DNA from 3 places in the Cytobacillus sp. T106 genome. Region 2 is predicted to be linked to each of the others. Evidence: riboswitches for the same ligand, from Rfam matches in the RefSeq annotation. Region 2 holds a riboswitch; each other region holds the start of a gene.
The links. A riboswitch is a leader RNA that binds a small molecule or an ion and turns the genes downstream of it on or off. The one in region 2 is predicted to bind S-adenosylmethionine.
Positions count from the first base shown of each region.

Region 1: linked by a shared signal. The riboswitch ahead of ABU165_RS07595 (methionine ABC transporter ATP-binding protein) and the one ahead of ABU165_RS23880 (O-acetylhomoserine aminocarboxypropyltransferase/cysteine synthase family protein) in region 2 are both predicted to bind S-adenosylmethionine.
Region 3: linked by a shared signal. The riboswitch ahead of ABU165_RS14070 (Fur-regulated basic protein FbpA) and the one ahead of ABU165_RS23880 (O-acetylhomoserine aminocarboxypropyltransferase/cysteine synthase family protein) in region 2 are both predicted to bind S-adenosylmethionine.

Region 1 is NZ_JBEUMK010000002.1:686,004-696,195, forward strand. Features, by position in the region: gene ABU165_RS07585 (globin-coupled sensor protein) at 1-1,296, opposite strand, end outside; gene ABU165_RS07590 (PAS domain-containing sensor histidine kinase) at 1,464-2,891, opposite strand; SAM riboswitch class I at 3,215-3,314, shown strand; SAM riboswitch class I at 3,442-3,544, shown strand; gene ABU165_RS07595 (methionine ABC transporter ATP-binding protein) at 3,621-4,652, shown strand; gene ABU165_RS07600 (methionine ABC transporter permease) at 4,642-5,292, shown strand; gene ABU165_RS07605 (MetQ/NlpA family ABC transporter substrate-binding protein) at 5,308-6,138, shown strand; gene ABU165_RS07610 (M20 family metallopeptidase) at 6,182-7,393, shown strand; gene ABU165_RS07615 (alpha/beta-type small acid-soluble spore protein) at 7,436-7,714, opposite strand; gene ABU165_RS07620 (CsbA family protein) at 7,954-8,187, shown strand; gene uvrB (excinuclease ABC subunit UvrB) at 8,688-10,192, shown strand, end outside.
Region 2 is NZ_JBEUMK010000024.1:27,118-37,309, reverse strand. Features, by position in the region: gene ABU165_RS23920 (acetyl-CoA C-acetyltransferase) at 1-999, shown strand, start outside; gene ABU165_RS23915 (acyl-CoA dehydrogenase family protein) at 1,081-2,865, shown strand; gene ABU165_RS23910 (arsenate reductase family protein) at 3,073-3,429, shown strand; gene gcvH (glycine cleavage system protein GcvH) at 3,502-3,888, shown strand; gene ABU165_RS23900 (YusG family protein) at 4,033-4,272, shown strand; gene ABU165_RS23895 (toprim domain-containing protein) at 4,497-4,853, shown strand; gene ABU165_RS23890 (thioredoxin family protein) at 4,853-5,170, shown strand; gene ABU165_RS23885 (MFS transporter) at 5,396-6,664, shown strand; SAM riboswitch class I at 6,818-6,917, shown strand; gene ABU165_RS23880 (O-acetylhomoserine aminocarboxypropyltransferase/cysteine synthase family protein) at 7,014-8,330, shown strand; SAM riboswitch class I at 8,458-8,565, shown strand; gene ABU165_RS23875 (methionine ABC transporter ATP-binding protein) at 8,759-9,784, shown strand; gene ABU165_RS23870 (methionine ABC transporter permease) at 9,777-10,192, shown strand, end outside.
Region 3 is NZ_JBEUMK010000007.1:48,855-59,046, forward strand. Features, by position in the region: gene ABU165_RS14035 (SDR family oxidoreductase) at 1-388, opposite strand, end outside; gene ABU165_RS14040 (hypothetical protein) at 674-1,084, shown strand; gene ABU165_RS14045 (ATP-binding protein) at 1,121-2,392, opposite strand; gene def (peptide deformylase) at 2,515-3,093, shown strand; gene ABU165_RS14055 (hypothetical protein) at 3,138-3,428, opposite strand; gene ABU165_RS14060 (AAA family ATPase) at 3,665-5,404, opposite strand; gene ABU165_RS14065 (DMT family transporter) at 5,513-6,439, opposite strand; SAM riboswitch class I at 6,807-6,911, shown strand; gene ABU165_RS14070 (Fur-regulated basic protein FbpA) at 6,979-7,146, shown strand; gene ABU165_RS14075 (alpha/beta hydrolase) at 7,163-7,969, shown strand; gene ABU165_RS14080 (TetR/AcrR family transcriptional regulator) at 8,022-8,603, opposite strand; gene ABU165_RS14085 (hypothetical protein) at 8,718-9,275, shown strand; gene ABU165_RS14090 (STM3941 family protein) at 9,316-9,855, opposite strand; gene ABU165_RS14095 (MATE family efflux transporter) at 10,032-10,192, shown strand, end outside.

The sequences.
Region 1 (10,192 bases), on a different contig from region 2:
ATTAGCCACTGTTAAGCTTAGTTCTTCAGCGGAATCGGATAATTTGGCAGCTGCACTGCTGATTTCGGAAAGAAGGCCGGTAAGAAGTTCGATGTCCTTTTCGATCTGGCGGCTTTTATCTTTGCTTTCTGTGCTTGCCGACAGGATTTCTTTGAAGACATTTCCTGTGTTTTCGATCTCTTTATTCCCGTTCACGACTATTCCATCAATGGTGCCAATCTGCGAAATCACCTCTGAAATCTGCCTGATTGTGCTGTTCAGCAGTGAGGTGATGTTGGAGGATGAGTCTTTTGTCTGTTCTGCCAGCTTTCTGACTTCATCGGCAACAACGGCAAATCCCTTTCCATGCTCGCCTGCCCTGGCCGCCTCAATGGCAGCATTAAGGGCGAGCAGATTGGTCTGGTCTGCAATGCTTGTAATCACGCCGGCAATCTCGCCGATCTGGTTCGAGGTTTTTTCCAGGCTGCTGATGGTGCTGGTAATTTCATTCACATTGCTTTTCAGCTCATGCATATTATCGACAACCCGATTCAGCTGGTCGCGGCCTTTGGATGAACGAGATTCCATTTCAGTCGAAGAAGCGGCGCCATCTTTTGCATTGCCGGATATCTGACGGGACTGATGCACAATCTGTTCTACAGAAGCGCCTGTCTGCTCTGACATGGCAGCCAGATTTTCAACGATTTCCCCGACATAGCTTTTCAGCTCGACCTTCGCTTGATTCTCCCTTTCGGCTGAGAATGCTTCCATCGTCTGCTGCATGATGGAAATGCATAGCTGGATTTCAAGATTGAAAATCTTCGCCATCGCAAAAGTCACGCGGCTTTGATCTTTCGATGACAGTTCCAGCTCCTGCAGGACAATTTCCAAGATGTTTTTCATAAGCAGCTGGTAAATGGACATATACCAGTGAATCTGCACCCCGATCTGCACATAAGCTTTTGCTGCTGTTCTGCGGCGTTCAACGAATTCGCCGTCAACTATGCCATTGAACAGACTGAGGATATACTGCTGGCTCATCTCTGTAGTCACGCCAATTTTCGAAATATCGGTTATTTTCCTGACATCCTCTTGTTCATAAGTGAGAAGTTTATTGTAAACGGCGCTGATATGCTTTTCGGCAATCGGGCGCACTGCCCGCAAAATAGCCAAATCTTCTTTTGTCAGGCCCATCACTTCAATCTGAAGCTTTAAATCCTGATCAAATTCAGTTTCCTGTACTGCATGTTCCAGTTCTTTCTGAATCAGGCTTTCAAGGTCAAACGATTTCGGTTTTGCTGTTTTCGTAAAAAGCACTTGAAACACTCCCATTTTCTATATCTATTATCCTGCTTTATATCGGCAATATAGGGGAAGTTTTTACTATTGTTTAAACAGAAGTACAATTGTTTTCAAGAAGGGTCTGCAGCGAGAAGCTGGAGCAGAATCAAAAAAGCCCCGGGCAGGAACGCCGGAGGCTTCAATCAGACCACAGGAATCAGCAGTTTCACGATGGTTCCTTCATTTTCTTTGCTTGTTATATATATATTCCCGCCGTGGCTCTTAATGATCCGGTTGCAGATCATGAGCCCAAGGCCTGTCCCCTTTTCCTTCGTGCTGTAGAACGGTTCACCGAGCTTCGGCAGCCTTTCCTCGGGAATGCCGATCCCTTCATCCTTCACGCTGATCATCGCAAAGCTGTTATCCTGCCTGACCTCAATGCTGATTTTTCCGCCATGGGGCATGGCTTCAATTGAATTCTTGATCACATTGATAAGCACCTGCTTGATTTTATCGATTTCACAGCGGACGCTGATTTCAGATAGAGAGTATTTTACATCTATCATGATGTTATAGATAAGCGCCTGTGTGTTTAAAAGGGTGACGACACTCTTGACTATATTCACCAGATTGGTTTCCTGAGCCTCTGTCACAACAGGCTTGGCGAGGACAAGGAGGTCATTGACGATTTCTTCAATCCGTTCGAGTTCGGAAAGGATTACATCTGCATATTTTTCTGTTTTACGCTCTGTAAGAAGCTGGGTAAAGCCTTTGATGGCGGTAAGGGGATTTCTGATTTCATGGGCGATTCCTGCTGCAAGCTGCCCGACGACAGAGAGCTTTTCTGCATTATGAAGCTTTTCTTCGGTCTTTTTCTGGCCGGTGACGTCTTTGATGATGATCTGGAAAAGCTTCCGGTTCTTAAAAACGGTGGGGATCAGCTGGATAGCGGCCTTCCGGGTGTTCCCGTCACTCCTGATGATATTCAATTCAAAAGAGACAGTCTGGTTCGCCTGGTAAAAATCCTTCAGATAGCCATGATCAGAAGGTGAAACATAGTCATACAAAGAAGCGCCTATAATTTCCTTGCTTGAAGTAAAGCCGAACACCTTCTTGCCTTCATCATTCATGTAGGTCCATATGCCTTTCTCGGTTGTCATGCCAATGGTATCCCTGCTGTATTCGACAAGGAAACGGTACTTTTCCTGGGTTTCCATGTTTTCTTCTTCCATATTGACGCGCTCGGTCATATCTCTTGATATGCACATGGCTTCCTGGCCGTCGCCGAGTGTGCTGATGCTGGTCTCCAGCCAGATATAGTCGCCTTCCTTGCGGCGGAACCGGAATGAAATGCGTGAGCTGCTGCCCGGGGATAGCCCGCGGAATTCTTTTTTGAGGATTTCTTTATCTTGGGGGTGGCAGTAGGCCAGAATGCAGTCCTTGTACAGTTCCTCTTGTGAATAGCCCAAAAGGGTGCTGCAGGATGGGGAAACATATAAAAAGATGCCTTCTTTTGTATGCCTTGAAATCAGGTCTGCCGAATGCTTCAGAGCCAGTTCGAGATTCTTTGCTTCAACTTTGTCCACAAATAATTCAGATTGATAGTCTCTGTTTGTTGCAATCAAAACCATTCTCCCTCCCGGAATGCAGTTCAATTTGCTCTTTTCCACTATTATACAATAGACAAGCGGGCATAAATATAGGAGTAAACTCCCTCTTCTTGTGTGAAGTCTGGGGAGAATGTTGATAAGGGGAGGAAAAAATGTGGAAAACCTCCTTTATCCACAGCAGATGGAGTTTTATTTTTTCAAAACTCCCCAAAATTAAGTAAGGGTTTTCAAAAATTGTGGATAAGAATTTTTATCCGAAAAATTTTAAAAAGGGTTTGACAGAACTTTGAAACGCGTGTAAAGTAAAAAACAATTAATCAAGCAAATAAACTTAATACGATAGCTTCTTATCCAGAGAGGTAGAGGGACTGGCCCTATGACACCTCGGCAGCGGACTGATGAACCGTGCCAATTCCAGCAGGCAGATTGCCTGAAAGATAAGAAGAGGACGAACGCCTATTATTCTGCCCTCTTCTTTTTGAAGAGGGCTTTCTTGTTTTCCGGAATAAAAGTGCGTGATGCTGCATAGCTATTGTGTTAAAACCAATTAATTTTATAGGAAAACCATAATTTCTTATCCAGAGAGGCAGAGGGACTGGCCCAATGAAGCCTCGGCAGCGGACTCTTATGAGTACTGTGCCAATTCCAGCAGGTGTGAGCCTGGGAGATAAGAAGAGCGGATGCTGATGATACATGCCCTCTTCTGTTCTCAGAAGAGGGTTTTTTATTTGATATGGAGGGTGAAGCAAAATGATAGAATTTCAGGATCTCAGAAAGGTGTATGAAAGCGGCGGGCAGCAGGTTGCCGCGCTCAACGGGATTGATCTAGCAATAGAAAGAGGAGAAATTTTTGGTGTCATCGGCTTCAGCGGAGCGGGAAAAAGCTCGCTGATCCGCTGTGTGAATCTGCTCGAAAGGCCGACCTCGGGCAAGGTGATCGTCGATGGCCATGATCTAACCTCGCTTTCGCCCAAAGAGGTGAGGGAAGTTAAACGGAATATCGGCATGGTGTTCCAGCATTTCAATCTGCTCAACTCAAAAACGGTGTTCGCCAATGTAGCCATGCCGCTCACACTGGCAAAGCTGCCGAAAGAGCAGATCCGCAAACGGGTCGCTGAACTGCTTGAGTTTGTCGGCCTTGCCGATAAAGCGGATAAATATCCGGATCAGCTTTCAGGCGGCCAGAAGCAAAGGGTCGGGATTGCCAGGGCGCTTGCGACACAGCCATCGATTCTTCTGTGCGATGAAGCGACATCGGCCCTTGATCCACAGACGACGAGCAGCATCCTTCAGCTTTTGAAAAAAATTAATGCAGAATACAACATCACCATCCTGATCATTACCCATGAAATGACGGTCATCAGGGAAATCTGCGACAGGGTGGCAGTGATCGAGGCAGGAAAAATCATTGAAGAAGGGTCAGTGTTCAATGTATTCTCGGCGCCGAAAACACAGACGGCCCAGAACTTTGTCAGCTCTGTCATGAATGATTCAATCCCTGATTCTGTAAAGCAGCTTGTAGAGAAAAACGATGGAAAGGAAAGGATCTTCCGGATCAATTTCGTCGGCGAGTCAGCCGGACAGCCGCTGCTTTCCAGACTTGCCAAGAAGTTCGATATTGATATCAACGTGCTGTTCGGGAATATAACCGAGCTTCAGGGAATCCCTTTTGGAAACCTTGTTGTCGAGTTCCAGGGAACCGACCAGGAAGTGCAGCGCGCGCTTATGTATATTCATCAGGAAAAAGTCTCAATCAAGGAAGTGAAAGCACATGCTAGTTGATCACACGCAAATCATAGAAGCACTCATCGAAACCATTCAAATGGTGGCTTTCTCGCTTCTTTTCTCAACCATCCTCGGATTGCCGCTGGGCATCCTGCTGGTTATTACGAGAAAAGGCCATCTGCTGGAGAATCTGCCCGTTTTTAACGTGCTGAATGGGATCATTAACATATTCCGCTCTGTTCCATTCATCATCCTGATGGTCGCAATCATCCCGGTGACGCGCCTTTTAGTAGGCACCTCAATCGGAACGGCGGCTGCTGTCGTACCGCTAGTATTCTATGCCGGCCCATATATTGCAAGATTAATCGAGAACTCACTCCTCGAGGTTGATCCTGGTGTCCTCGAGGCAGCGGAAGCGATGGGAGCGACTCCGGCACAGATCATCTTTAAGTTTCTCGTACCGGAAGCACTCAGCTCACTTGTCCTGGCACTGACCATTGCAACCGTCGGACTTGTCGGAGCATCCGCCATGGCAGGGGCTGTCGGCGGCGGAGGGCTTGGCGATTTGGCCATTACCTATGGCTATCAGCGCTTTGATACAACGGTCATGCTCATAACAGTCGCTATCCTGGTCATTATGGTCCAGGGGCTGCAAAGCTTCGGCAATATTTTATCCAAAAAAATCAGAAGACGATAACAGGAGGAATCATCCATGAAAAAACTACTATTAACGGCAATCATCCTCGCACTGGCGGTTTTCAGTGCAGCCTGCTCATCATCAACAAGCGGCAAGGAAAAAGAAAAAGAAGTGAAAATCGGGGTCAGCGGGTCAGACAACCGCATTTGGGACTTTGTAGCCAAGAAGGCTGAAAAAGAAGGAATCAAAGTGGAAATCGTCCGCTTCTCTGATTATGTCCAGCCAAACATCGCTCTAGCAGAGGGAGAGCTTGATGCCAATGCCTTCCAGACCATTTCTTATTTCAACGCTTTTAAAAAGGAGCATGATCTGGATCTTTCACCAATCGCGACAACCGTTATTGCACCAATGGGGATCTACTCTGAAAAATATAAAGATGTAAAAGATATCCCGGAAGGCGGAAAGATTGCCGTGCCGAACGAAGCAACCAATATGGGAAGATCATTCCTGCTTCTGCAGGAAGCCGGCCTGATCACGCTGCCTGAAGACTTTGACGGAAATGGCAGCATCGACAAAATCGTCGACAACCCGAAAAACCTGGAAATCGTCCCTGTAGTAGCGGGCCAGACACCACGCGTCCTGCCGGATGTAGCTGCCTCCATCATCAATAATGGAATCGCTGTTGATGCTGGCTTCAACCCTGTAGAAGACTCTATCTTCCATGAAAGTGCAACAGCAACTCCATATATCAACATCATTGCCGCCAGAACAGAAGACAAAGACAATAAGACACTGAAGCGCCTCGGCGAACTGTATCAGGAAGATGATGTAGCTGAATTCATTGAAAAAGAATACAAAGGCAGCACAATCCCGACATTCGTTCCGCTTAGTGAAATCGGAGAATAATAACCGGTGCCTGGCACCGCTATAACCCAAGGAGGAGATCATTATGTCAGCACCTGCTAAATCTGTAACCGAGCTGAAGGAAAGAATCAATCAAAGTGTGGAAGCTGGAAGGGAGCTTTACCTTTCAACAAGCCACCAGATTCATGACAAACCGGAAATCGGCAACCAGGAATTTTTCGCATCCGGGCTGCTCTCAGGAATTCTTGAAGAAGAGGGCTTTGAGGTTGAGCGTGCTGTTGCCGGCCATGAAACAGCCTTTGCTGCAAGGAAAAAATCCTCCAAACCGGGACCGTCAATCGCTTTCCTTGCCGAATATGACGCACTGCCGGGAATCGGCCATGCTTGCGGCCATAATATCATCGGCACAACAAGCACAGCGGCGGCGATTGCTTTAAGCAAGGTGATTGAAGAAACAGGCGGAGAGGTCGTCGTATTCGGAACACCCGCCGAAGAAGGCGGACCTAACGGCAGTGCAAAGGGCAGCTTCGTGAAGCACGGCCTGACAGAGGGAATTGATGCGGCGCTTATGATCCATCCTTCAAGCAAGACGGCATTGACAAGCTCCTCCCTGGCGGTGGATCCGCTGGACTTTGAGTATATCGGCAAGCCTGCCCATGCTGCGGCTTCACCGCACGAAGGAATTAATGCACTTGATGCGGTCATCCAGCTCTTCAACGGCATCAATGCCCTGCGCCAGCAGCTGAAAGATGATGTGCGAATCCATGGCATCATCACCCATGGAGGAGACGCACCAAATATCATTCCGGAATATGCGAAAGCGCGTTTCTTCATCCGGGCAGCGACAAGAACCTATCTAAATGAAGTTACAGCAAAAGTGAAAAAGGTGGCAGAAGCTGCCGCCCTTGGAACAGGCGCTGAACTGAATGTAATTGCATTCCAGAATGAAGTCGATAATCTTCTATTAAATAGAGCGTATGATGAAGCGTTCCGTGAAGTCATCGAGGAACTGGGGGAAGAGGTCGATCTGTCAGGAAGGGAAGGAATCGGTTCAACAGATGCAGGCAACATCAGCCAGCAGGTACCGACGATCCACCCTTATATCAAGATCGGCAGCGATGATCTTGTTGCCCATACTGCACCTTTCCGTGAAGCTGCACGGTCGGAAAAAGGCGATGAAGCCCTGCTCACAGGTGCAAAGGCGCTGGCACAAACCGCATTCCGGCTTATCACGGAGCCTGAACTGCTTGCTTCCATTAAAGAAGAGTTCGCTAGGAACAAAGAAGCGCAAAAATAAAGGATGGAGCTGCCTATATGGCGGCTCCATTTTTCCATTATACTATTGCTTTTTGTTGAGGCTTTCCTGGGCCAGCCGGATTAATTCCTTCACCATGCTGCCGCCGATCGGGCCGCCGACTTTGCCGGCCTCGCGCGATGTCAGCCTGCTGTTATATCCATGCTGAAGCGGAACATCCTTTTCCCTGGCCACCTCATATTTTACTTCCTCCGGCGCATCCGGTCCGACCTTATAGCCCTGGTTAGCCATAACACGTGCCTTCAATGTGTCGAGGGCTTCACGGGATTCTGGAACTAGGGGGCGCCTCCTTCTTCTGGACATTATGCAAACCTCCTTTCCGTTCATTATGGATAGTATTTTGCAAACAGCCTTTTTCTAAGCGAAGCCCGTCCATATAATCAGCTGCAAACAGAAATCGATGAATGGACAACAATGCCCTAAGCAAAAAAATACAGCGGCATATTTTTGAAATTGCTTGTATCATATAGTTTGAACCGCTATTCTAATGTTATACTTGTCCGCAATTCATAGTGAATCTATCATAAAGAAGGTGTGAAAAAGTGGCGCTAAAGTATCTTTCAGCCCTGCTGCTGCCCGGACTGCTTGTCATGTTCTTTACGAGGGTGACGTATAATCATGTAATCGGGCTCATTCTGACAGTCGCCCTGATTGCCGCCTCCGTCTACAAGGGCTATACAGACAGCTGGGGGCTTATTGTTGTTGATGCCTTTTCTTTGACTGCCGGTTTCTGGTATGCGCAGATTATGAAACAAAGAGCAAAGAAGCGAGCTTGATTTTATAATGATTCTCAAAAACCTGCCTGGTTTTAATCGGGCAGGTTATTTTATTTGGCAAGCAAGACTTTCAGCTGTCATCTCCATCCATATTTCCTGCCGACATATTTCGCGGGAAATATTCCAGCTTTAAAGGGCCGGTCCACCATTTAATCAAACGTTTGATTAACCTTTATTCGGCAGGAATCGAGCCGTTCCTGGCAGGAGCCTTTTTACTCATCACATGCTATTTCATGAAAAACGAATATCCGTTCGCATATTCCTGGTTTCTTTCATGTGCTTTGTGGTAGAATGAGGATATGAGTTTTTCAGCTTCGTACAAGGCTTCAGACCTTTTTCTTCTATAATATAACTTCAGCAGGAATCATCACGTGCATTCAGGACCGCTTAACCATTAAAAGAACAGGGGCAACAGAAGCAAGGTTCTTGCTTACTGGTATGCCTGCCTGCAAATATAGATAAAATGTTAAAATCAACTTCTTGAACAGGAGGCTTTTTTTGTGAAGGACCAATTTGAATTAGTCTCAAAATATTCGCCGCAGGGCGATCAGCCAGAGGCCATCAGCAGGATTGTCGAGGGCATCCGCTCCGGCAAGCGGCACCAGACCCTGCTGGGTGCAACTGGTACTGGTAAGACGTTTACCATTTCCAATGTGATTAAAGAGGTTAACAAGCCTACATTGGTCATAGCCCATAACAAAACCCTGGCAGGCCAGCTTTACAGTGAGTTCAAGGACTTTTTCCCGAACAATGCTGTAGAGTATTTTGTCAGTTATTATGATTACTACCAGCCTGAGGCATACGTGCCCCAGACAGATACATTCATTGAAAAAGATGCAAGCATCAATGATGAGATTGACAAGCTGCGCCACTCAGCAACTTCTTCGCTTTTTGAACGGAAGGACGTTATCATCATCGCCAGTGTTTCCTGCATATACGGCCTCGGTTCACCTGAGGAATACAAGGAGCTTGTTCTCTCTTTGAGGACAGGGATGGAAATTGAGCGGAACCAGCTTCTGCGCCGCCTTGTTGATATCCAGTATGAGCGGAACGATATTGATTTCCGGAGGGGGACCTTCAGAGTCCGCGGCGATGTGGTGGAAATCTTCCCGGCTTCACGGGATGAGCATTGCATGCGGGTCGAATTCTTCGGTGATGAGATTGACCGGATCCGTGAGGTGGATGCACTGACCGGAGAAATCATGGGCGAGCGCGAACATGTTGCCATCTTCCCGGCCTCCCACTTCGTAACACGCGAGGAAAAGATGAAAATTGCGATCGGGAATATCGAAAAGGAATTGGAAGAGCGCCTGGAGGAAATGCGTGAAAACGGCAAGCTTCTTGAGGCTCAGCGCCTGGAACAGAGAACGCGCTATGACCTGGAGATGATGAGGGAAATGGGCTTCTGCTCAGGGATCGAGAACTATTCGCGCCATCTGACTCTCCGTCCGGCCGGATCAACGCCGTATACGCTGCTTGATTATTTCCCTGACGATTTCCTGATGGTCGTCGATGAATCACATGTAACGATCCCTCAGGTCAGGGGGATGTTCAACGGGGACCAGGCCAGGAAGTCAGTCCTTGTGGATCATGGATTCAGGCTGCCATCCGCGATGGATAACAGGCCGCTCACCTTCCCGGAATTCGAAAAGCATATCAATCAGATTGTATATGTTTCCGCAACCCCGGGTCCATATGAAATAGAGCATACGCCGGAAATGGTCCAGCAGATCATCCGGCCGACAGGGCTGCTTGATCCGACGATCGAGGTGCGCCCGATCGAAGGACAGATTGATGACCTGATTGGCGAAATCAATGATCGGGTAAAGAAGAATGAGAGGGTCCTCATTACGACCTTGACGAAAAAAATGTCAGAGGACTTGACCGACTATCTGAAGGAAATCGGCATAAAGGTGCAATATCTCCATTCAGAGGTCAAGACGCTGGAGCGGATTGAGATCATCCGTGAGCTCCGCCTAGGAAAATATGATGTACTGATCGGGAT
Region 2 (10,192 bases):
GAGGCTGAGCAGGGGCTGAATATGGCCCGCAATATCGGGGCGCTTGCCGGGCTGCCTCATACAGTGCCGGCAGTAACAGTAAACCGTTATTGTTCTTCCGGCCTGCAGACCATTGCTTATGCTGCAGAAAAAATCATGGTAGGCAGTGCGGACACTGTCATCGCAGGCGGGGCTGAATCAATGAGCCTTGTGCCGATGATGGGCCATGTGGTCCGTCCGAATGCAAAGCTCGCGGAAAGTGCACCTGAATATTATATGGGCATGGGGCATACGGCAGAAGAAGTGGCCAAAAAATACGGCATCAGCCGTGAAGACCAGGATGCTTTCGCGGTCCGGAGCCATCAGCGAGCGGCAAAAGCGATCCAGGAAGGCAAGTTCCAGGATGAAATTGTGCCGGTGGATGTGACCTTCCGTTCAGTCGGAAAGGACAATAAGCTTGTTGAGAAAAACGTTCAATTCACTACAGATGAGGGAGTGCGCCCTGATTCAACGGTCGATACGCTCGGCAAGCTCCGTCCAGCTTTTTCTGTCACAGGTTCAGTTACAGCAGGAAACTCATCACAGACAAGCGACGGCGCTGCCGCGGTCATGGTGATGGACCGCGAGAAAGCAGATTCCCTCAGCCTGAAGCCGATGGCCAAGTTCAGAAGCTTTGCCGTTGGCGGTGTGCCTCCAGAAGTAATGGGAATCGGGCCGATTGTGGCCATTCCTAAAGCACTGAAACTTGCCGGCCTGGAGCTGTCTGATATCGGCCTGTTCGAACTGAATGAGGCATTTGCATCTCAATCCATCCAGATCATCAGGGAGCTTGGCCTTGATGAGGATAAGGTGAATGTAAACGGCGGAGCAATTGCACTTGGTCACCCGCTCGGCTGTACAGGTGCAAAATTGACGCTAACGCTTCTGCACGAAATGAAGCGCCGCAATCAGCAGTTCGGGGTTGTCACAATGTGCATCGGCGGTGGCATGGGTGCAGCGGGCGTATTCGAGCTTCTCTAAAAGACAGCAATTATAGTGAAAAATATGGTATTCAATAAAAAACCGGAGCCAGCGCTCCTTCAATTGAATGGAGGAATAAAGATGTCTAACCAGACAGAAAACGTAATCAAAGGCGGAAGCTTCCTGATTGAAGATGTATCTTATGACCGTGTGTTTACACCGGAGGATTATACTGATGAGCAGAAAATGATTGCCAAGACAACTGAAGATTATGTGGTAAATGAAGTGGTCCCGCAGGTTGAACACCTGGAGAACCATGAGTTCGACCGCTCTGTTAAGCTGCTGAAGCAGGCAGGGGACCTTGGGCTCCTTGGTGCAGATGTGCCGGAAGAGTACGGCGGGCTTGGCCTTGATAAGGTAAGCTCAGCTCTTATCGCTGAAAAAATGTCCCGTGCAGGCGGATTCTCAATCACCCATGGTGCCCATGTGGGAATCGGGTCGCTTCCAATCGTGCTGTTCGGAGATGAAGAACAAAAGCAAAAATATCTGCCTCTTTTGGCGACAGGCGAAAAGATCGCTGCCTATGCACTCACTGAGCCGGGTTCAGGTTCCGATGCACTCGGGGCAAAAACAACTGCAAAATTAAATGCTGAAGGCACTCACTATGTCCTGAACGGTGAGAAGCAATGGATTACCAATGCCGGCTTTGCCGATGTGTTTGTCGTCTATGCGAAAGTGGACGGAGAGCATTTCTCCGCCTTCATCGTTGAGAGGGAATACCCTGGCGTTTCCACGGGCCCTGAGGAAAAGAAAATGGGCATCAAGAGCTCTTCCACAAGGACGCTGATCCTGGAAGATGCACAAGTGCCGAAGGAAAATCTGCTGGGTGAACTTGGCAAGGGGCATATCATCGCTTTCAATATCCTGAATATCGGCCGCTACAAGCTTGGAGTAGGAGCAGTAGGAGCTTCCAAGCGCGCGTACGAGGTTACTGTACAATATACAAATCAGCGCCAGCAGTTCAAAACGCCGATTTCCCAATTCAACCTTACGAAAGAGAAGCTTGCCAATATGGCTGCAAAGCTGTATGCGGCTGAGAGCTCTGTCTACCGTACAGTCGGTTTGTTCGAGGACCGGATGAGCAGGCTTACAGAGGAAGAAGTAAAGAACGGCAAGGAAGTTGCCAACTCGATTGCAGAGTACGCAATCGAATGCTCCCTGAACAAGTTTTTTGCCACAGAAGTCCTTGACTATATTGCCGATGAAGGCGTGCAGCTGCATGGCGGCTATGGTTTCATGGCTGAATATGAAATTGAAAGGATCTACCGCGATTCCCGCATCAACAGGATTTTTGAAGGTACAAACGAAATCAACCGCCTTCTTGTGCCTGGCACTTACCTGCGCAAGGCTTTCAAAGGAGAGCTGCCATTATTCCAGAAAGCTCAGGCGCTCCAGGAAGAGCTGATGATGCTGATGCCTGAGGAGCCTGGAGATGAGCCTTTGGCACAGGAAAAATATTTGGTGAAGAATGCCAAGAAAATCGGCTTGCTTGCAGCAGGGCTTGCAGCACAGAAGTTTGGCAAAGCGATTGAAAAAGAGCAGGAAATCCTGGTCAATATTGCAGACATCGTTTCCAATGCCTATGCAATGGAATCAGCGGTTCTCCGTACAGAAAAGGCTATCAGCAAGGACGGCGCTGAAAAGAGCAAGCAAAAGCTTCTCTACACACAGATTTTCTGCCAGGAGGCATTCAATAAGATCGAACAGGATGCGAAAGAGACTTTGGTTGCTGCAGAGGATGGGGACGCACTGCGCATGATGCTTTCCGCTCTCCGTAAATTTACCCGCCACACACCGATCAATCTGATCGCCAAAAAGCGCGAGGCTTCAGAGAAGCTGATCGACGCTGAGCGTTATGTACTGTAATCAGAAATAAATAGGAGTTATCCTTAACTGAAAATGCAAAGACGCATTGCTCCTCTATCCGGAGGGGCAATTGCTGTTTTTGGACACTTCAATCTGACGAAATTTTTAAAACTCAAGGTTATGAATTTTGCCGAAAATATGATAGTATGCAATTAAATGGGTGATCAGCCTGTGAGTTTGGATAGAAACGATTGGGTGGTGCAGAATTTGCTGCTGAATTTTTACTGGTATCCGAAATGCGGGACATGCCGCAAGGCCAAAAAATGGCTTGAAGAAAACGGCGTTCCTTACCATGAAGTACATATTGTCGAAAATCCTCCTTCACGCACTGAGCTTGAAGATGCTTATAGAAAAAGCGGCCTCGATATTAAAAAATTCTTTAATACGAGCGGCCAGAAGTACAGGGAGCTAGGTTTGAAGGACAAGGTGAAAACCATGTCCGACACAGAGCTGCTGGACTTGCTTGCATCTGACGGAATGCTGATAAAGCGGCCTTTGGCATTCGACGGCCAAAAAGCGACAGTCGGTTTCAAAGAAGAGGATTTTGCTAAAACATGGCTTTAAGGCATCATCTGCTATTTCCTTTATAGCGAAGGCTTAAGCCCGGTAAAGAACTAGAATCTTGGAGGGATTATTGTGAGCAGCATACCTAAGGAATTGCGTTACTCAGAAGAACATGAATGGGTAAAAGTTGAAGGAGAAAAAGTACGGGTCGGCATTACCGATTTTGCTCAATCAGAGCTCGGGGACATCGTTTTCGTTGAGCTTCCTGAAGTCGGGGACAGCATCACGGTAAATGAGCCTTTTGGAAGCGTTGAGTCTGTAAAGACTGTATCTGAATTATATGCTCCAATCAGCGGCAAGGTGGTTGAAATCAACGAAGAGCTGAATGACAGCCCTGAATTTGTAAATGAATCTCCTTATGAAAAGGCCTGGATGGTTGTTGTTGAGCCTGCAGACAGCAGCGAAGTGGACAAGCTGATGACTGCTGAACAATATGAAGAGATGACCAACGAAGATTAAAAGAGATAAGCGCCTGCTGCAGGCGCTTTTTATGCTTTCTCTTTCCGTTATTTTCTTACTTCACTCAATGTAATTAATTTCCCATAGTTTCTTTCCATTAGAAGGGCATTCTATTGTTAAGAAAGTAAAAAAGGTGGGATTCTAATGACACTGAAACAGCAAAAGATCGATATTACCGATCGGGTCACAGGAAGGCTGAAGGACGGTAAGCTGGAGCTTTATCTTGGAAATGAGATGATCGGGGAAGCGCCGATGCCTGAAGGTGCTTCATTTACCCTTGATCATCACTTTGAGCAGAATGAACAGAAAATCTACCAGCATATTACTTCAACAGAGCAGCCGGAAGCCCGTTATACGGACTGCGATGAAGGCGGCTGGTGCTAAAGAAAGCAGCGGGCATTGCCGCTGTTTTTTTTGCAGAAAAAAGGGTAAATAAGGATCTGCCGGCTCTTTTATGGGCGGATTTTGATCAGGCGGAATGCGGGGATGGTGTTTTTCAGCAAGTGACCGCCTGCCCGTTTTCCGAAAGCAAGGCAGGAGTTCAACACCATTTTGCCGAACATAGAATAAGGTAAAGTAAAAATATCAACTCCCGTCAGGTGATGAATATGCATGCAGAAAACATAGAAAAGGTAATTATTGTCGAAGGCACTTCTGATAAGCGCAAGGTTAAGAATATTATTAAGGAGCCTGTTGAAATCATTTGTACGAACGGGACAATCAGCATAACCCGCCTGGATGAATTGATTGACGAATTATTTGACCGTGATGTTTATATTCTGGTGGATGCAGATGAATCCGGCGAAAAGCTGAGAAAGCAGTTCAAACGGGAATTCCCGGAAGCAGCACATCTTTATATTGATAAAATGTACCGGGAAGTGGCCACTGCACCGGAGCAGCATCTTGCAACGGTTCTGCTTGGCGCAAATATAGACGTTTATGCTGAGTTTTTAGATAGAGGATGATGGGGTTGCAAGAACTGATGCTTGGGGATTTGGAACGGTATGAAAAAGACAGGGAGACATGGATGCTCTATCTTTACACACCGATGTGCGGAACATGCCAGATGGCTGGACGGATGCTGGAAGTGACCCTTGAGGTACTCCCGGGAATTGAATGCAGAAAGGCAAACTTGAACTATTTTCCTGACCTGGCCGGCAAGTGGTCAGTAGAAAGTGTCCCCTGCCTGCTATTTTTCCGGGAGGGACAGCTGGCAGAAAAAATATACGCATTCCACTCTGTTCCATACCTGCTGGAAAAAACAAAAGAATATCTGCTGTAAATAATAAAGCCTGTACTAGAGGGTAGGACACCCGGCTGGTACAGGCTTTTTACTGTTTGCGCATCTGTCCGCGGCCAGTGTCCAGGGATTATCATGGTCAATGGATAAAATGTTCCGGATTATTTAGCAGAAAAACCAGAAGATTCAAAGGAAAAGGATGGATTTTTTCTCTAAACGATATTATGATTATTTAGGGAAACGAAATAAATGCGAGGGGCATATAAAATGGCTTTTTATCAGGAATGGGCTGAACAGATCCGCGGATATAACAGTAATATACGCCGGGCTTTTGCAGCCAATATTTTCACGCAGATCGGAATGGGCATTTTTATGGTCATTTATAATTTTTATATACGGGAGCTTGGCTATTCAGAGCAGGTGAATGGCCAGATCATAGCGATGACTGCATTGGCGACAGCCCTTGTGCTGATCCCCGCAGGCATTATGAGCGACAGGATCGGCCGGAAGAAGGCTATGCAGTTCGGGGCTGCTGCAACCGGTGTGATTCTGCTTGCCAGGAGCATGGTTGACATGCAGAGCCTGCTTATCGTGTTTGCCTTTGGCACAGGGCTGGGGACGGCCTTCATTCAGGTATCCTCCATTCCCTGGCTGACAGAGAATTCCAAGCCAGAGCAGAGGGTTCATTTGTTCAGCATCCATTTCGCTGTTATGACAGGAGCCAATGTCATCGGCAATTTAAGCGGCGGACTGCTGACTGACTTGTTTGCTTTTTATTTCTCGGAGCTGGCGAGCATACGGTTTACTTTACTGCTGGGAGGAGCCATCTATCTGGCGGGAATATTTCCGATACTCCGCTTTCAGGAAAACCGAAGCGATAAAATCCCGCAAATCGGCGGAGCTAAAGGAAGCACACGGTTTTCTCTGAAGGATGATGGTTTCAAGATCATCATCCTGTTCGCTGCAGCACAGCTGTTTATCGGATTTGGGGCAGGGCTTGTCATACCTTACCTAAATCTATATTTTGCAGACCGTTTCCATGCGTCGAATTCTGCAATCGGGCTGATTATTTCCCTCGGTCAGGCAGCTACGGCAGCGGCCATGATCATTGGTCCCCAGGTGGTAAGGAGGATCGGGGAGGTAAAGGCAGTCGTTTTCCTGCAGCTTTCCTCCCTGCCTTTCCTTCTACTGACTGCTTACACAGAGAATTTATGGCTGGCCGCCATTGGCTTTCTATTCAGGCAGGCTTTAATGAATGCGGGAAATCCGATCCAGATGTCTTTGATGATGTCGAAGGTGGATGATTCCAAAAGAGGCCTGGCCAGCTCGGTGAATCAGATGGTGTTCAATCTGGGCTGGGCAGTGATGGGCCCTGTCTCTACAGGCCTTGTCATCAAATACGGAGACTATTGGGGATATTCTATTGTCTTCACCATAACTGCAGTCTTATATTTAATAGGCTCTACATACTTTTTTGTCGTATTCAGAAGGCTTTCAGAGCCTTCTGGAAGAACAAATACAGCAAAGATTGTATGATAAGCGGATATTTCTCGGGAAATTGTCATAAGCCTTTCTATTTGTCGAACATTCATAGAAATATAAAACTGAACTTTCTAAAAAATCAGTTGACTCTTTTTTGCTGGTTATGATACTATCATTTTAACTTCAAGCACGCTAAAAATTTCATATTTCTTATCAAGAGAGGTGGAGGGACTGGCCCGATGAAACCCGGCAACCGGCAATAGAACGGTGCTAATTCCAGCAGAGCATGATCTCTGGCAGATAAGTTGAGCGAAAAAGCCCCTCTTCTGCAGAGGGGCTTTTATTGTTACCAGCAGTGATCCGGCATAATGAAAATATCTGATAACCCGAAGGAGAGAGAACAATGGCAGAGAAGCAAAAGAACTATCGATTTGAAACACTTGGTGTACATGGAGGACTGCAGCCTGACCCTGCAACAGGGGCAAGGGCAGTGCCGATCTATCAGAATAATGCTTATCAGTTCCAGAATACAGAGCACGCCGCCAATCTGTTCGGCTTAAAGGAGCCGGGCTATATCTATACAAGAATCCATAATCCGACAGTTACTGTATTTGAGGAAAGGGTCTCACTGCTTGAAGGCGGCGTAGGGGCACTTGCTGTTGCAAGCGGCCAGGCTGCCATCACTCTTGCCATCCTGAACATTGCCCAGGCCGGAGATGAAATTGTAGCAGCTTCAAATCTTTATGGAGGGACATATAATTTATTTGCCGTCACTCTTCCTAAATACGGAATCAATGTAAAGCTGGTCAATCCCGAGGACCCGGAAAATTTCAGGGAGGCCATCAATGAAAAAACAAAAGCTGTATTCGCTGAAACAATCGGCAATCCAAGCTTAAAGGTCCTCGATATTGAGAAAGTGGCGGAAATTGCCCATGAAGCAGGTATTCCGCTGATAGTTGATAATACCTTTGCCACTCCATATCTCTGCAGGCCGATTGATTTTGGGGCAGACATCGTGATCCATTCAGCGACAAAATGGCTACTGGGAAATGGGACGACAATGGGGGGCGTCATAGTAGACGCAGGTCGTTTTGACTGGAATTCAGTCAAATTCCCTGGCTTCACCAATCCGGACCCAAGCTACAATAACCTGGTGTACAGTGAAGCAATCGGCGCGGCAGCTTTTATCGTCAAAGCCAGAGTCCAGCTGCTGAGGGACCTGGGGCCGGCACTCAGCCCGCAGAACGCATTCCAGTTCACTCTCGGTCTTGAAACACTGCATGTGAGGATGAAGGAGCATATCAGCAATACAAAGAAAGTGACAGAGTATTTAAAGAATCACCCTGCTGTGACCTGGGTGCTTTATCCGGGGGATGAAGGCCATCCTGATAAGGCACTTGCTGATAAGTATTTGCCTAAAGGAGCCGGAGCTGTGGCTGTATTTGGCATTGAGGGAGGCAGGGAGGCCGGTGCCAAGCTGATCAACAGCCTGGAACTGTGGGCGCATGTAGCCAATGTCGGCGATGCCAAAAGCCTCATCATCCATCCTGCCAGCACCACTCACCAGCAGCTTGATTCAGAAGGCCTGAAGTCAGCAGGGGTGCCGGAGGATCTAATCCGCATTTCTGTTGGCATAGAAAATGCCGAAGATCTGATCGAGGACCTGGAGCAGGCAATTGAAGCCGCAACCGGAAGCCATTCACTGGCAGGGAAGGTATGAACTTCAGGAATCAGCCGGTAATTTTTAGCATTAAACTTTGTTGTTGACACCCTTTTTCATCCATGATACGATAGCACTCGTAATTCAAAAATGGCTAATGAATGAAAATGAACTTCATATATGATAGCTCTTATCAAGAGAGGTGGAGGGATGTGCCCGATGAAGCCCGGCAACCGTCAATGTTTATTGAAATGGTGCCAATTCACACAAAGCTTTTAGCTTTGGCAGATGAGAGAAAGGTTTTTCCATCATGCCTTTCTGCTCACATGCAGAAAGGCATTTTTATTTTTACAGAAAAGTCTCCTGTCTTGAAGCCATGGAATAATCTTGCCCTGGTTTCAGGAAACTACTCTTATGGGGATTGGCAGGATGATATATCTCTGTAAAGCCATTTGTCTAATTGGATATAAAAGAGGTGAATACGGCAATTGATTTCAATAAAAGATGTTAAAAAGATATATTCGTCAAAAAAAGGCCCGGTCAAAGCAGTTGATGATGTCAACCTTGAAATCAAGGAAGGTGAAATCTTCGGAGTGATCGGCTACAGCGGTGCAGGGAAAAGCACCTTGATACGGATGCTGAACGGGCTTGAGCTTCCCTCAGAGGGAACGGTTACGGTAGCCGGCAGGGAGATCTCAAAAATCAGGGGTGCGGAGCTGCGCAAAGCGCGCCAGGAAATCAGCATGATTTTCCAGCACTTTAACCTTCTCTGGTCAAGGACCGTAAGAGACAATATTGCATTCCCGCTGGAAATTGCGGGGGTTGCGCGCCAGGAAAGAGAAAAAAGAGTCAATGAGCTCATCAACCTTGTCGGCCTTGACGGCCGTGAGGATGCTTACCCTTCCCAGCTGAGCGGCGGGCAGAAGCAGCGCGTCGGGATTGCCAGGGCGCTTGCAAATAACCCGAAGGTGCTTCTGTGCGATGAGGCAACCTCGGCGCTTGACCCGCAGACAACGGATTCCATTCTGGATCTGCTAGTGGACATCAACAGCCGCCTGGGACTGACCATTGTACTTATTACCCATGAAATGCATGTAATCAGGAAGATCTGCCATCGGGTAGCTGTCATGGAAGGCGGAAAGGCCGTGGAAATCGGCCCTGTCCTGGAAGTGTTTAAAAATCCGCGCGAGCAGATCACAAAGAGATTCGTCCAGCAGGTCACAGAACCTGAGGAAACAAAAGAGACAGCAGAGGCCTTGCTTGGATTGTATCCGCATGGAAAAGTCGTACAGCTGTCCTTCGTCGGGGAATCGGCTGAACAGCCGCTCATCACGAATCTGATCCGTTCCTTTGAGTTGACAGTTAATATCCTTCAAGGGAAAATCTCGCAGACTCAAAACGGCTCTTATGGAACATTGTTCATCCATCTAGATGGGCAGGCTGACGAAATTGCCAAAGCGATTGAATATATCCATGCACAGCAGGTTGGCGTGGAGGTGATTTCGAATGCTTAATGAATTTTTCCCAAATGTTAACTGGGATAAGATGTGGGAAGCAACGAATGAAACGCTTTATATGACTGGCATTTCTGTACTGGTTACATTCGTATTGGGGATTGTGCTCGGCCTGCTGCTTTTCCTTACTTCCAGGGGGAACATCTGGCAAAATGCACTCATCAATAAAATTATAGCGGCGTTTGTCAATGTATTCAGGTCCATCCCGTTCATCATTTTAATCGTATTGCTGATCCCGTTCACGAAATTCCTTGTGGGCAGCATGATCGGAGAAAATGCTGCCTTGCCTGCACTGATCATCGGTGCGGCACCATTTTATGCCCGTATGGTTGAAATTGCTTTGCGGGAAATTGATAAAGGCGTCATTGAAGCAGCCAAGTCAATGGGTGCAAGAACGAGCACAATCAT
Region 3 (10,192 bases), on a different contig from region 2:
TAGCCACAAAATAATGCTTCATGGATTCTATCCCTGTATCAGGAGTGTCCGCATTCATGCTGCTGACAAGGAGAAAGCGGCTGATATTATGCTCTTTCGCCTGATCAATCGTCTTGATTGCACCCCAAAGGTCTATGAGTATGGTCTTATCCGCACCTGTGTGCCCGCCGGAACCTGCAGTGAATATAATACTGTCCACTCCTTCGAAAGCGTGCGAGAAGTCTTTTTCCAAGTCACCAATGACCACTTCATCGGCACCGAGTTCTCTCAATTCGCTTTCCTGCTCTTCTTTACGAACCATGGCAACTGACTTATGTTCAGTTTCTGCCAGTTTCTCAATCAGATGTCTGCCTATTTGCCCATTTGCTCCAACAATCAGGATTTTCATGGTGCATTCTCCTTTCCAAGTACACATTTGTATAATAACAATCTACCCTGATAGACCCAAAACATTCCGCCTGCAGCATATCCCCTAACAGGAAATAAGAAATATTTCTTGGGAAAGCGCATAATCTGACACGCCTGCCCTTTTTCTTACCGAAAAAATAAGCATGCTGGCGTTTTATGGCGCATCAGCTCGAAAGACGACTTATTGGGTGCGATTTGTTATAATAGAACCCAGACGAAACCTCATGTACTATTGGATGGTTTCGGTTTTGGAGGTGTAATATTCATGCTGCAAACAGCCAAAACACTTATAAATGCAGATGAAATAGAGGATATGCTGAAAAAGATGGTGGAAAAAGCGTATTTGGACATCAAGGACGACCCGATGCTGCTCTGCATAGACTGCAGCGATGTAGACCTGTATGTAGCTTCTTCAGGCAATCTGGAATTTGAAGAGCTGATAAAGGCCAATTTTAAGCTGGATGAATACGGAGACCCCTTAGACAATAAAGAATACCAGACATTAATGTGTGAGCTTCATGACTGTTTTATAGAGCTTCATAAATCGAGCGGAATGTTCGATTATTTCCCTGAAGGTGAATATGAGGTAAAAGGAGAAAAAAGAGATTCAGAAACAGATATGCTGGGGCCAAAAGGAGTCTTTTTTGCTCCGTTTGAGGACGCACTGCTTATATAAAAAGGAACGCTGCCTTATTGGGCAGAATTCCTTTGGTTACAATGGCTGATTTGGATGCTGTCCGCTGGATTCTCTTTCAGCTGCAGGGAAGATCAGTATAAATTCAGTCCCTTTATTCTTTTCGCTGATAATTTCGTAATGCCCGTCAAGCCGTTTGATGATATCAAATGAAATAAGCAGCCCCAGGCCAGTGCCTTTCGTTTTAGTTGAATAATAGGGGCTGCCCAGCTGTTTGAGCTGTCCAGGTGAAAGACCTGAGCCCTCATCTTTTATTTTTACGGAAACTTCCTTCTGATCCTGCTCTGCGGTCACAATGATAGAACCTCCGTCAGGCATTGATTCTACCCCATTTTTTATAAGATTGATCATCAGCTGCTTAAATTCATTTGCATTGCCATATATATATAAATCATCCTGGGTACGACATCTGATTTCTGCTTGGGATAAAAGGGCAAAAGGCCTGATGAATTCGGAAATTTCCCTCACTAGATCTGTTACCGGCAGCTTTTCCTTTGAGGATATCGAAGGTTTTGCGAGCGAAAGGAAATCTGAAATAATATGATTCGCCCTGTCAAGCTCTTCAAGTGAAGTTGCTACATATGACCGCTGGCCGTCCGTCAGGTTTTGCTCTTCCTTCATAAGCTGCAGAAATCCTCTGATTGTCGTCATGGGATTTCTGATTTCATGGGCAACAGAGGCTGCAAGCTGGCTGATCGCATTGGATTTGTCTGCTGTTTGTAGTTTCTCAGCCATTTCTGAGTGCAATCTGTACATTTCCATAATATAAATGGCAGCACAAAGGCTTATAAATGATAAAAGAAAGAAAAGGGCAAGGTTCACTGCATGCTGAATATGGCCAGTCTGCAGGAAATATATCAGCCTGGTAAACGTGATTAAAAAGTAAAAAGCAAAAGCAACCAAGGTTTTACCAAGGATGTTGATCTTCTGATATTTTTTCCGGATAAACAGCATCGGTATTGATATAATAAAATAATTTATGAGAGTTACATAAAGATTATCTATATTAAAAAGGGCCATGAGAATCAGAAGGGCCGCGATTGACAAATACCCTCCGACAGGTCCAAGATAGAAAAAACAAAAAAATACAGGTATGAACTTCATATCAAATTCAAGGCCATTGGACATTCTCACAGGAAATGCCAGTGTCAGCACCAGGGAGGCAGCAGCAGCAAAAAACATGACCCATGCTCTTTTTTCATGCTTTATGCTAACATTGTGCATAAGCGGGATGATCATCATGATAAAAAAATGAAGAAATAGATTTTCAGCAAACTCCCGCAACTTCATCAGCCTCCACACTTAAAGTCCTGTCAAAAACATTATAGCAAATATTTTGAAAATGGATAGACGGCATTTTAAAGAGCCTGCAGAGGACTTTACACATTACAAAAAACAAAGGAATGGTAGTTATGGACAGCCAGGACAGAAAAATGATTAGAATGAAAGACATTGTCAGAGAAGGAGATCCTATACTTCGGCAAAAAACAGCTGAAGTGGCGGTCCCTCTCAATCAGGAAGACCATGTTATCATGGAGATGATGATGGAATATCTAAAAAACAGCCAGGATCCTGAATTGGCCTACAAATATCAGCTCAGGCCCGGAGTCGGCCTTTCAGCCAACCAGATAGGGGAGGATAAGAGAATGTTTGCTGCCTTCTTCAGGGATGAAAAAGGGGAAGTAAAAGAGCTGAGGGTCTTTAACCCTAAAATCATCAGCCACTCTGCTGCAATGGTTTATCTTCCGGAGGGTGAGGGCTGCCTCTCTGTTGACAGGGAGGTTAAAGGCTATGTTCCCCGCTATGAAAGAATCAAGATCAAATATTCCGATGAAAAAGGGGAGCAGGTAGAGATGCGCCTAAAAGGGATTGCGTCTGTCATCGTCCAGCATGAAATTGACCATCTGAACGGCATCATGTTTTATGACCGCATCAACAAAGAAAATCCATTCGAGCTGCCTGCAGGTGCATCAGCTGCTGAATTGTTTTAAGATGGAGAAAAACAGCAAAAAAGGAGCGGAAACGCTCCTTTTTTTTAATATGGGTCGTTATCTGTGAAAGAAACCGAAGAGATGGCCTGTTCAATTGCCCGGTACGCCTGGCCGAAGGCTGCTGATGAGGAAGGGGTCCCTTCATTCAGAAGCTCTTTACTGCTGTTTCGGGCATGGGTCAGACTGTTGATGAGATCCTGGATCATAATCTTTTTATTCCCGGCTGTTTCTTTTAGTGCTTCAAGTTCTTGGATGCACGAATCCAGCTCCAGTGACTCAGGATGATCAAAATTTTCCTCCAGCAGCTGTTTAATGTGCTCTAATTGTTCTTTCATATTGAATTCTCCTTTCAGACTCTAAATAGAAACAGCATCAACTTATTCTTCATCAATGAACGAATGAGGCATGGCTTATAGGGACTGTACCCGGCAGGAGCCTCTATTTTATCTGATAAACCTTTGCAATTCCTACACCGCTAGTATGGCTGTTCTTCAATGCTTTATACTGGAATATAGGCAAAGCGCTTTTTATCAAAAAAAAGAAAGCAGCCGAGGGCTGCTTTCTGCTGATTCTATACTGTCACAAGTTCTGCCTCATGCTGCTTCGATGGTTCGCCAACAATTTCCTGAACCTCTGCACCTTCCAGTGTCTCTTTCTTCAGAAGGGCCGCAACCAGGCATTCAAATTCATATTCATTCGTTTTAATGAGCATTTCTGTTTTAGCTAGAGCCTGCTGGAACAGCTCTTGCATCTTGGCTTCCTTTTCCGCTTTGACAAAGGTCAGGTTGAAACCGTCCTGGAATAAGCCGATTTCCACCATTTGCTCAAGTATATGCTTGGCCTGCTGGACATCGCCGCTGACACCGATGCTATGCTCGCCGAGATACAGCCTTTCTGCAACTCCGCCAGCAAGAATCATGCTGACCTGGTCAAGCAGCTCACTGCTGGTGGACAGATGAAGCTCCTTTGGTATGGGTGCAACATATCCGAGCGCCTGTCCACGTGGTATGATTGTTGCTTTTCTTACTGAGCCAGGCTTGGTGATGGCGGCAATCAAGGCATGTCCGGCTTCATGGATGGCAACCCTCTTTTTAGTCTCGGGGTCCTGAAGCGGGCGTGTTGTGCTTCCAAGCACCGTCCGGTCAATGGCAAAATCAAGGTCTTCTTTATCTATTTTTTCTTTCCCGTTCCGGATGGCCCTTCTGCTGGCTGTCTCAAAGAGAGAGCTGATGTCAGCCCCTGAGAAGCCGGAAGTGCTTTCTGCCAGTGCAGGCAGGGAAGCTGCTACATCTTCTGCCAGAAGCTTGCCTTTTGTGTGAATGCTGATGATTTCCTGCCTTCCTTTTGTATCCGGAAGCGGAACTAGGAAAGAGAAGTCAATCCTGCCTGGACGGAGGAATGCATCATCCAGCATATCCTTGCGGTTTGTAGCAGCGATGAACAGGATGCCGTCATTTGAATGGCCGCCGTCAAGCTGGACAAGCAGCTCAGTCAATGTTTTCTCGCTTTCGTCCCCGCCATGCTGCTTCCGCTTGCCTGCAAGGGCATCGACTTCATCAATGAAGACAACTGCAGGTGAGTGCTTTCTGGCGTTCTGGAATAAGCTTCGGACCCTTGAGGCGCCTACGCCGACGAACATTTCATTAAAAGAAGATCCGCTGGTTGAAAAGAATGAAGCGCCGATTTCCTTGGCAATCGCCTGGGCAAGCAGCGTCTTGCCTGTACCCGGAGGTCCATAAAGCAGGATTCCCTTTGGCGGCTTCACACCAAGCTGGATTGATGCTTCCCTGTCTTTAATGATGGAAAGTGTCTGGAGGATTTCCTCCTTCATTTCATCCTGAAGGCCGCCAATATTATCCATTGTGATGGAAGGAAGGGGCTTTGCCTTGCTGGCGCTGTTTTTCATCGAATTGGCGGTGGATATTCCTTTGCCGGATTTATGAAGGTAAAGGCCAATCCCTGCAAAAAGGATCAGTGTTCCACCCAAAATCCAGAATGTAAATGGATTTGCGGAAGAATAGCTGTACTGGATATTGTAATTTTCAATCAGTTTAGCAACCATTTGGCTGTTTGGAGGCACCTGTGACACATACTCAGCTGTACCTGCGGTCAAATGGAGAGTGCCATTTTTCATTTCTTTTAATAGGACAGTTTCACTAGGATGATCCTGAATGATATTTTCTATGGAAGAAAAGGGAATGGTAACTTCTTTGCTGCCGGATAGGCTGAACCACAGCGCAGCAGCAGCAATTAGAATGGCCAATGAAATAAGGGGGACAGGTTTCGAAATTTTTTTGAAAGTGGATTTCAACAATTTCCCTCCTAAATGAATCTATCTCCATTATAGGAAAACTTGTTCGGACTGTATAGATTTATGCAAGGGAAAAAACATGTAATTTTTGGTAAAGGGTTTTAAATTCTATTTTACAGGGTATTTAAAAAGCTTTTTCATAAGGAAGCCGAGTACCGGCTTGTTAACAGCCGACACTCCCATGATGATCAGAACTCCGCCGATGCTGCTGTATAATGGGATTTTTTCCCCGAGAATAAGGATTGCTGCCAGCAGTGTAAACAGCGGTTCCAAATACATCATGACCGAAACCTGTGTCGCTTCGAGCACCTCAAGCGCCCTTCCCCAGTACCAGTAGCCCAGGGCCGATACAAAAATGCCTAGAAACAGCAGGTGCAGCCACCCGTCCAAAGGGAGGGTATACAGTAATTCATACCCCCGATTTCTCAAAAGGAATGGCAGAGTCGCCAAACAGCCTATCAGGCTTGTCCAAAAGGTGACAGCAAGAGAAGAATAGGGAAGTGCAAATTTCTTGGACAAAATCGAATAAACAGCCCAATTAAAGGTACTGAAAAGCAGGAGGAAATAACCAAGACCAGGGCTGAATTGAAGCATACCCCCTGAATTTTCTGCAGAGATAACCAGAACCCCTGTAACGGCAATCATCATTCCCCCAATTTTAAGGAGCGAAAGCTTTTCAGATAAGAAAAGGAAGGAAAGCAAACTAGTAAAAACAGGTGTGAAAGAGATCATCCAGCCGGCAGCAGAGGCATCCAGGGTGAGCATGGCAGAAGCTTGTACCATTTGATGGATGAACACCCCAAGTACCGAAAGAATAAAAACATGGGCGAAATGCTCTTTTTTTATGTAAAAGGATTCTTTGAATATTGTGAGAAGGCAGCCCAGGAAGATGGCAGCAATCATAAATCTTAAGGAAACCAGGGCACCCGGTGCCAAATAATATACCAGCCATTTGACTGAAACAAATGAAACACCCCAGAACGCAATTGCCAGAAGGGCGTACCATAAAGATAGAATGCGATTGCCCTGCATCATTCCCACCTCCCATATACCTTCTATTATTCTTATTCAAGTAGAATAGAAAATAGACTGAAAGAAGTGATAGACTGTTGCTTTCGCTTCAAGAGATTTGCCTTTGAATATGATGACTTCATCCAAGGGTTTAGACTCCATATGGATGTAACTGAAAAAGAGTTCTCCTGGTTTCCGATGTTCCAGAGGGGGCATTATATATACACTCATGCCGTTAAAATCGGGACTTGTGATTTGCATTTCACTTTCAGACAGGAAACCTATTGGCTATATCAGCTGAATAAAAAGCTGAACAGGAAATTGCAGCAGTACATCTTGACAATCAAAAGAAAGTAGCGTATATTTAATTCCAACAAAACTTATAGGAATACTCTTATCCAGAGAGGCGGAGGGAATTGGCCCTATGAAGCCTCGGCAGCAGACTCCTTGCGAGAACTGTGCCAAATCCAACAAGCGGAAGCTTGGAAGATGAGAGAAGCGGCAGCCATACGCGCATAAAGCCTCTTCTGCTTCCGGGCCACCGGTCAGAAGGGGCTTTTTTAATGAAGGAAGAAACTATAATGATAAAAGAAGAAGAGAAAAAGGACCAGCTGATTTCAGAGCTGCTGTCCATGGGTATATACAAACAAGAAGGCCGCCAGCTATTTCAGGTGCCGTACGAAGAATTGTTAAAACTTTATCAGGAAAACAGATCACATATTAATGAATAGAGGGAAGGGACTATATATGTCAGAAAGTATTCTAATACCCTGGAAGGATAAGCACTTGTGCGGATCGCTGGATTTTCCTGCAGGATTCAGCAAGAACCGCCGCTATCCCCTGGTCATCATCTGCCATGGGTTTACAGGAAGCCGTATTGGTGTCGACAGGCTATTTGTTAAAACTTCCAACCGTCTTACTGCAGAGGGGTATCTTGTCCTCCGCTTTGATTATGAGGGCTGCGGGGAGAGTCCGGGTGAGTACGGAGAAACAGGTCTTCCCGATTTGCTGGAGCAGACTTTATCTGCTATCGATTTTGCAGTGAAGCTTGATTATGCAAATCCTCATTCAATTTCTCTCATCGGCCATAGCCTCGGCGGAGCCGTTGCCGTGCTGGCTGCTGCAAAAGATGTCCGCATCCGGAAGCTTATCATATGGTCGGCTTCTGCAAGACCATATCAGGATATCGTCTGCATTGTCGGCAGTGAAAAGGTAAAGGCACTGGACAAGGGAGCTTCACTTGATTATTTGGGCTATCAGCTAACGGACAATTACTTTTCTTCGCTGAAGAGATATGAACCTTTGGAAGAGCTTGCGGCATACAGGGGCGATGTCCTGATTGTACATGGAACAGCAGACCAGGATATTCCGGTATCCCACTCAGGAAGATATGCGGAAGAATTCAGGAAGCGGAAGGAAGGATCATGTTCCTTGCATTATGTTACAGGAGCCTGCCATACCTATTCAGCCGGCCGCTGCTTTGCGGAGCTGATCGAATGCACATCAGAATGGCTCAAAGCTTTCAGGGAGCAGCAGTCATATGCATCTTCATGAACTGAATCAATGCTGAAAATGACCGGATTTTAAAAGATCCGGTCATCTGTGGTCATTTTAGGATTCTATCCAGGTAGCGGCGGAGAGTTTTTTCTATTCTGTCCGGTTTCAGACGTTCAGGCTCGAGCATACTGTGCAGGGCCAGCCCGTCAATGAAACTGTATAACATTTCAGTCTCAAGATCATGATCCTGGCCATCCTTCAGCTCTCCATGGGACTTTAGAAAATCCATCATCTGAACAATCCCCGTATATATTCCCTGCTTCAGGATTCGAAATTCTTCCTTTTGCCTGCTGTATGCAACAAACGCAAACCACACCTCCATTTCTGCCATTTTCTCATCAGTGGTTGGAACAATTTCAAGCAGGACTTGATAAACCTTTTCCCTTGGGGGCAAATCCTTCAATGCAATCTCCGAAACCCTGTTTATCACATTTTCATTTACCAGTTTCATTGCATAGACAAGCAGTTCATCTTGTGTGGAGAAATAGTGGCGCAGGGCGCCAAGAGAAACACCGGCTTCCGCTGCAATATTGCGGACAGACGCACCTTCCACCCCTTTATCCAAAATAACCTGCCAGGTGGCCTGGACGATTCTTTTTTTCCTTTGTTCATGATCAACTATTTTAGGCATAGTCTCAGTGTAGCAGACCGTAAAACAGGTTTCAATTTTTAATAATACACTTGTATCACTAAAAGTGTGGTGTTATGATGAGTTTAAACAACAATAGTACTGGAAGGGGAAAGTATGAACTGGATATTGTGGGTTATCATAGGGTGTGAAGTCGGCTTTTGGGTTTTAATCCTGGCCGGTCTTTGTATGCGTTATCTTTTCGGAAAAAAGAAAACCGGTCTCATCCTGCTCGCGATGACTCCTGTTGTAGATCTGATCCTGCTGGCAGCAGCGGGTGCGGACTTATACAGAGGCTCAGAAGCAACACAGGCACATGCATTGGCTGCCGTATATATCGGTGTGTCGATAGCCTTTGGAAAAAGTATGATCCAGTGGGCGGATGAAAGATTTTTATATTACATCGCCAAAAAGGGGAAACGGCCGGAAAAAAGATATGGTATGGATCATGCAAGGCATAATATAAAAGGCTTTGCGAGGCATGGGGCCGCATATCTTATCGGAGCTGCCTTGCTGATGGGAACCGTGCTAATCATAGATGATCCTGGGAGAACGGAAGCACTATCCGGTGTCGTGAAAATATGGTCGATTGTTCTAGCAGCAGATTTGATTTATTGCATTAGTTATTTTATCTGGCCAAAGGCCCCTAAAAAAAGCAAAGAGATGAATATATGAAAAGAATATCCCGCCTCAATCAGAGAGGAGGGATATTCTTTTATATGTTTTCTTTTTCCAGTTCTTCCTCAACAACCAGAATCGGTATTTCCCTTTTCTCCAGCTCTTCAATGAATTCCTTCCGTTGTTTAAGGGAATTCATACTAATATTAAAAGGTGGAAAACCGGTTCCTTGATTGATCTTCACCAATCTTTTCTTTCTCGCTGGAAGCCTTTCAATGTATTTTTCTTCATCCTTCACGATAACCCCAAGGAAAGCATTGCCTTGAACCTCATATGGAAAGATACCCTCAAAATCTTCCCAGACGATGAGCCCGGGGCCGCCTGGACCATTGACTTCCAGACCTTCTGTGCTGAAAGAAACCAAGGGGGCTTTGTCATAAATCATTCCTGCAAAAAGCAGGGCACATCCAAACAATAAAACAGCAAACAGTATATAGATAATCAGCATAAAAGTTTCCCTGTTTTCTTCATGTAAAACCATATCTGCAGCCAGCCAGGCAAAAAATACACCTGCAGCCAATACAACCAGCATAAACAGAAAGAATTTTCCTTTCGCGGCATAAAATTGTTTTTCCATCTTGTCCTCCTTATTGATTGTTTAGTAGATACCAAATGGAAAATTCCCCCTTATACCGAAATATAAACCAAAAAATTCCATGGTGAAGCAATAATCCGATATTCGAAACGTTTGAGTAGAATTTATACATAAAAAGAGAAATAATAGAAGCAATCATTATTGAAGGTGTGGTTTTTATGTCCCAGCAAGACTTTACACAAGGGAATATTCTGAAGCAGATGTTTATTTTTTCTACTCCCATCATGCTGACGAACTTGCTGCAGGTTTCTTACCAGTTTGTTGACAGCCTCTGGGTGGGGAATCTGCTTGGAGCCGCGTCACTCGGCAGCATTGCTGT